Linked DNA regions of Catenuloplanes indicus. The protein of the gene in region 2 interacts with the protein of the main gene of each other region in a pairwise test. Links are inferred from orthologs where the notes say so. Each region holds a gene or a part of one and is shown on either strand. Other genes may lie near its edges. The genes, in order: J2S42_RS21340 and rsfS.

The links.
Region 1: the proteins of rsfS (region 2) and J2S42_RS21340 interact in binary tests that used the Escherichia coli proteins (3 or more experiments, as listed by UniProt). The link is inferred for Catenuloplanes indicus from one-to-one orthologs.

Annotation. Positions count from the first base shown.
Region 1 is NZ_JAUSUZ010000001.1:4,749,825-4,753,045, reverse strand. The notes cover bases 285-3,191. They hold J2S42_RS21340 (ATP-binding protein), read left to right. Parts: upstream 285-1,154; coding sequence 1,155-2,228; downstream 2,229-3,191. Other genes in these bases: J2S42_RS21335 (DUF5682 family protein), read left to right, coding at 2,225-3,191; J2S42_RS21345 (DUF4132 domain-containing protein), read left to right, coding at 285-1,140. Outside these bases: more of J2S42_RS21345, read left to right, coding at 1-284; more of J2S42_RS21335, read left to right, coding at 3,192-3,221.
Region 2 is NZ_JAUSUZ010000001.1:3,272,641-3,275,649, reverse strand. Bases 25-2,719 are described here. They hold rsfS (ribosome silencing factor), read left to right. Parts: upstream 25-1,017; coding sequence 1,018-1,422; downstream 1,423-2,719. Other genes in these bases: J2S42_RS14660 (DegV family protein), read left to right, coding at 2,550-2,719; J2S42_RS14665 (hypothetical protein), read left to right, coding at 2,083-2,520; J2S42_RS14670 (histidine phosphatase family protein), read left to right, coding at 1,419-2,045; nadD (nicotinate-nucleotide adenylyltransferase), read left to right, coding at 319-915; pepN (aminopeptidase N), read left to right, coding at 25-206. In the rest of the region: more of pepN, read left to right, coding at 1-24; more of J2S42_RS14660, read left to right, coding at 2,720-3,009. UniProt on the Escherichia coli protein: Functions as a ribosomal silencing factor. Interacts with ribosomal protein uL14 (rplN), blocking formation of intersubunit bridge B8.

The DNA.
Region 1 (3,221 bases), 1.5 Mb from region 2 along the record:
GTCACCGGCCTGGAGATCCTTTCGACGATCGGTACAGACGTGGCGCTGATGCACCTGCACGGCATCGCGCAGAAGGTGAAGTTCAAGGGTCTCAAGGACCGGGCGAACGAGAAGATGGCCGAGGTCGCGGCCGCGCTGAAATTGCGCCCGGAACAGCTCGCCGACCGGCTGCTGCCCGACTTCGGGCTGGACGGTTCCGGCAGTCTCACGCTCGACTACGGGTCGCGCCGCTTCGTGGTCGGCTTCGACGAGCAGCTGAAGCCGTTCGTCCGAGAGGCGGCCTCGGTCCGGTCGGGGGTGGACGGCGGGGTGGCAGCCGGGGAGGGCGGCAAGACGCTCAAGGCGCTGCCGAAGCCGGGTGTCAAGGACGACGCCGAGCTCGCGCCGGAGGCGTACCGCCGGTTCTCGGGCTTGAAAAAGGATGTTCGCACGGTCGCCGGTGACCAGATCCGGCGCCTGGAGACCGCCATGGTGAACGGCCGGCGCTGGAGCGGTGCGGAGTTCGCGCAGTACCTGGTCGGGCATCCGCTGCTGGTGCACATCGTGCGCCGGCTCGTGTGGGGCGTCTACGACGAGCGCGGCGCGCTGACCGCCACGCTGCGGGTGGCGGAGGACCGCACGTTCGCCGGCGTGGATGATGAGCCGGTGACCGTGGCCGAGAGCGCCGTGCTCGGCGTCGTGCACCCGATCACGCTCGGCGACGCGCTGCCGCGCTGGGCCGAGGTCTTCGCCGACTACGAACTGCTGCAACCGTTCCCGCAGCTCGGGCGCGAGATCTTCCGGCTGGAGCCGGCCGAGCGGGAGCAGACCGAGCTGCTGCGCTTCAAGAACGTCAAGGTGCCGACCACGAAGCTGCTCGGGCTCGAACGGCGCGGCTGGCGGCGCGGCGACGTCGGCGACGGCGGCCATCAGGGCTGGTTCGAACGCGACCTGACCGACGACCTGATGATGATGGTCTACATGGACCCGGGCATGGCGGTCGGCGCGGTCGACTACTTCCCGGAGCAGCGCCTGGACCAGGTCGCCGCGCACGGCCCCGGTGCCTACTGGCAGCGGGACAGGAAGTCCACGAAGCTGGGTGAGCTCGACGAGATCACGATCTCCGAGATCATCCGCGATCTGAACGAGGTGACCGCGTGACCGATGTCCAGACGATGCAGCGTCCACCGGCCGAGGTTCGGTACGCGGACGAGCTGCGGCGGTTGCGGGACACGGACTCCGATCCGCGCCCGCCGGGCTGGGCACTGAGCCTGCGCGCCGCACGCCGGTTCATCATCGGCGACGAGCGGCACGGCATCTCCCGCAAGTTCGTCGGCGACCCGTCGCTGATCGACCGGGCACTGGTCAGCCTGGCCACCAGCCGCGGCCTGATGCTGGTCGGCGAGCCCGGCACCGCGAAGTCGCTGCTGTCCGAGCTGCTCGCGGCCGCGGTCTCCGGCGACTCCACGCTGACCATCCAGGGCGGCGCCGCCACCACGGAAGACCAGATCAAGTACTCGTGGAACTACGCGATGCTGGTCGCGGACGGGCCGTCGACCCGTTCGCTGGTCCCGGCGCCGCTGCTGCGCGGCATGGCCGAGGGCAAGGTGGTCCGGTTCGAGGAGATCACCCGGTGCCCGCTGGAGGTGCAGGACTGCCTGCTCTCGCCGCTCTCCGACCGGGTGCTGGCCGTGCCGGAACTGACCGGGCCGGACGCGATGGTGTTCGCGACCGAGGGCTTCAACATCATCGCCACCGCGAACACGCGCGACCGCGGCGTCAACGAGATGAGCTCCGCGCTGAAGCGCCGCTTCAACTTCGAGACGGTCTTCCCGATCGCGGACCTGGCCACCGAGCTTTCGCTGGTCGAGGCGGAGGCGTCCGCGCTGCTGCGGCGCTCCGGCGTGACCGCCGCGCCGCACCGGGACGTGCTGGAGGTGCTGGTCACCACGTTCCGGGAGCTGCGCGTCGGGCAGACCGCGCGCGGCGACTCGATGGACAAGCTGACGTCCGTGATGAGCACGGCGGAGGCGGTTTCGGTGGCGCACGCGGTCGGGCTGCGCGGCTGGTTCCTGCGCGGCGAGGCCGGCACCGCCGAGGACGTGGTCTCCTGCCTGGCCGGCACCGCGGCGAAGGACAGCACGGAGGACCTGGCCAAGCTGCGGCGGTACCTGGAGCAGCAGGCCCGCGGTCGCAAGGGCGCGGCGTGGAAGGCGCTCTACGACGCCCGGCACGTGCTCCCCGGATGATCACGTTCATCGGCGTCCGGCACCACAGTCCTGCGTGCGCGCGCCTGGTCCGGGAGACGATCGAGGACCTGCGACCCGCGTACGTGCTGGTCGAGGGCCCGGCGGAGATGAACGCGCGGATCGGTGAGCTGCTGCTCGGGCACGAACTGCCGATCGCGGTGTTCAGCAGCTACCGGGACGGCGAGCGGCACCACGCGTCCTGGGCGCCGTTCTGCGACTACTCGCCGGAGTGGGCCGCGCTGACCGCAGGGCGCGCGGCCGGCGCCGAGCTGCGCTTCATCGACCTGCCCGCGTGGCACCCGGCGTTCGCGGAGCGGCGCAACCGGTACGCGGACGCGGACCAGCGGTACGCGGACGTGATCGACCGGCTCTGCCGCGAGTTCGCGGTGGACAACGTGGACACGCTCTGGGACCACCTGTTCGAGATCCCGGACCCGGACGGGATCGCGGACCGGCTGGCCGCCTACTTCGACCTGATCCGGGGCGAGACCGAGGGCGGCGCGGGCGAGGACGACGAGGCGCGCGAGGCGTACATGGCGTCCTGGATCCGCCGAACCCGCAGGGAGGCCGGTGACCGCCCGATCGTGGTGGTGACCGGCGGCTTCCACCGGCCCGCACTGGTCCGGCTGGCCGTGCTGCCCGGCGACGACGACCCGGTCGAGCACGCGCTCCCGGCGGACGCGGCCGGTGGCAGCTACCTGGTGCCGTACTCGTTCCGGCGCCTCGACTCGTTCGACGGCTACCAGTCGGGCATGCCGTCCCCGGCGTACTATCAGCGGCTCTTCGAGGAGGGACCGGAGGCCGCGGCGGACCACCTGCTGGCGACCGTGGCCGGCCGGCTGCGCGAGCGTAAGCAGCGGCTCTCCACCGCGGACCTGATCGCCGCGTCAGCGTCCGCGGAAGGGCTGGCGCTGGTGCGCGGGCACCGGCACCGATCCCGGACCGACGTGCTGGACGGGCTCGCGTCCGCGCTGCTGGACGAGGCGCTGGACG
Region 2 (3,009 bases):
AGATCCCGGCGGCGGCGGGACTCCGGTCCGGGTGGTCGGCGGAGCGGCTGGCCGCGCTCACCTTCCCGGCGTTCGCGGTGTCGACGGAGACGCGGGCGGCCGCGGCACGCCTGCTCGCGCGCGACGACCTGCATCCGGCGGTACGCCGCGCGGTCACCGACGCGGACGACGACATGCGCCGGGCGCTCAAGGCCCGCGGCGTCTGACCGTGGAGCCAGGGGGTGCGGCTCCCGGTCGTACCCCCTGGTGGCCGTGGATTTTGATCTTGTTTTTGACGATGGATTGCCGGTCGGGCACGAGCGAGGGAAGATCACTGGCGTGGGTGAGCGTGGGCAGCGGATCGGCATCATGGGCGGCACGTTCGATCCGATTCACAACGGTCACCTGGTCGCGGCCAGTGAGGTCGCGGATCGGTTCGGGCTGGACGAGGTGGTTTTCGTCCCGACCGGGCAGCCGTGGCAGAAGGGGCGGCAGGCGGTCACGCCGGCCGAGGACCGGTACCTGATGACGGTGATCGCGACCGCGTCCAACCCGCGCTTCACGGTGAGCCGGGTGGACATCGACCGTCCGGGACCCACCTACACCGTCGATACGCTGCGTGACCTTCGCGCGGTCTACGGGCCGGACGCGGAGCTGTTCTTCATCACCGGCGCGGACGCGGTCGAGAAGATGCTCTCCTGGAAGGACGCGGAGCGCATGTTCGAGCTGGCCCGGTTCGTCGGCGTCACCCGTCCGGGTTTCGAGCTGTCCAGCGCGCACCTGCCGGAGGACGCGGTCAGCCTGGTCGAGATCCCGGCGATGGCGATCTCGTCGACCGCCTGCCGCGCGCGCGTGGTGGCCGGGAAGCCGGTCTGGTACCTGGTGCCGGACGGTGTGGTGCAGTACATCGCAAAACGAGGGCTGTACGCTGGGTAGTTTATCCCCTTGTATCCGATCTGGGGCGGAAGTGAGGAGACGATCGGTCCTCGGTTGTGAGACCCTGGAACGGTTGTTGCTGTACCCACGGAAGGAGCCCGGGTGACGGTACCCGAGCGCGCCCTAGAGCTGGCCCTTGCTGCCGCTCAAGCCGCCGCAGACAAGAAGGCCGAGGACGTCGTCGTGATCGACGTCGGCGACCAGCTTCCCATCACGGACGCCTTCGTGATCGCCTCCGCGCCGAACGAGCGCCAGGTGCTCGCGATCGTCGATGCCATCGAGGAGGAGCTGCTCAAGCTCCCGGAGAAGGCGAAGCCGATCCGCAAGGAGGGTGAGCGATCCGGTCGTTGGGTCCTGCTGGACTACAACGACATCATCGTGCACGTCCAGCACTCGGAGGAACGCGAGTTCTACGCGCTCGACCGGCTGTGGAAGGACTGCCCGATCGTGCCGTTCGTCGACCGCGACCTGGTCGAGGCCGAGGCCGGCGCGGGTTCGGCGGCGTGACCAGACTGATCATCTGGCGGCACGGCAACACGGACTGGAACGCGGAGGGCCGCGTCCAGGGCCAGACCGACGTGCCGCTGAACGCGCTCGGCCGGTCGCAGGCGGCCACCGCCGCGCCGCTGCTGGCCGGGCTGGAGCCGGCCGCGCTCTACGCCAGTGACCTGCTCCGTGCCCGGCACACCGCGGACGCGCTGGCCGCGCTCACCGAGCTGCCGGTGACCGAGGACGCGCGGTTGCGTGAGCGGCACTACGGCCAGTTCCAGGGCCTGACCAACCCGGAGATCGCCGAGCGGCACCCGGAGGCGTACGCGCGGTGGACCGGCGGCGACCCGGACGTGGGCGCGGAGGTCGAGCGCAACGACCACGTCGGCAAGCGGGTCGGCGAGGCGCTGCGCGAGATCGCGGAGCGGCACCCCGGTGCGGTCGTGGTGGTCGCCACCCACGGCGGGGCGGCCCGGCAGGGCTTCGGCGACATGCTGAGCTGGCCGTCGGCCGTGATGGCCGCGATCCGGCCGCTGCAGAACTGCCACTGGACCGAGATCGTGGAGTCGCCGCGCGGCTGGCAGCTGCGTGCGCACAACGTGGGCCCGTGGCCGGAGAAGGCGATCCCGGCGCCGGTCTGAGCGGAACCCGGCGCCGGCCGGTAGCGTCGTAGCCATCATGACCATGCGCCGGTTCCTTCTCCTGCCCGTCGTCGTCGCCGGTCTCGCGCTGACCGCCTGCGGGGCGCCGTCCTCATCGCCCTCGTCGTCCCCGTCGTCGTCGGGGCCCGGGGTCACGGCCGCGCCGTCCTCCGTCGCGGTCACGCCGTCGCCGGACCCGCTGCTGCCGTCCGATCCCGGCATCCCGCTTCCGGACATGTCCGGCAAGCCGGACAAGCCACTGGAGATCACGGTGACCGGGCAGGTCACGGCCGGTGTCGAGCCGGGCTGCCGGCTCATCTCCGACGGCCGTACGTCCTACCTGCTGCTCGGCGGCGACGTGAACGTGGCCAAGGTCGGCGCGCGGGTGACCGTCACCGGCACGCTCGGCGAGAACATCATGAGCACCTGCCAGCAGGGCACGCCACTGCAGGTGAAATCCGTGCGAGCGGGCTGAACCGGCCAGGATGCGTTACCGTGCCCGGCATGTCAGTCGCGGTCGTCACGGACTCCACGGCGTACCTGCCGGACACGGGCGGGCTCACGGTCGTGCCGCTGCACGTCGTGGTCGGCGACCGTGAGCTGCCGGAGGTCCCGGGCCTGAGCTCCGCCGAGCTGTCCCGGATGCTGCGTGACCGGCGCGTGCCGGTCACCACGTCCCGGCCGGCACCGGAGCGCTTCGCCGAGGCGTACCGGCGGCTACTGGACGGCGGCGCCACCGGCGTCGTCTCCGTGCACCTCTCCGCCCGTCTGTCCGGCACGGTCGAGGCCGCCCAGCTGGCCGCGGCGCCGTTCGGCGACGCGGTCCGGGTGATCGACTCCCGGTCCGCCGGGATGGCCACCGGCTTCGCCGCACTCGCGGCCGCCGCCTGCGCCGACCTGGACGAGGCGGTCAAGGCCGCGCAGACCACGGTCGAGCGCACCACGTCGCTGTTCTACGTGGACA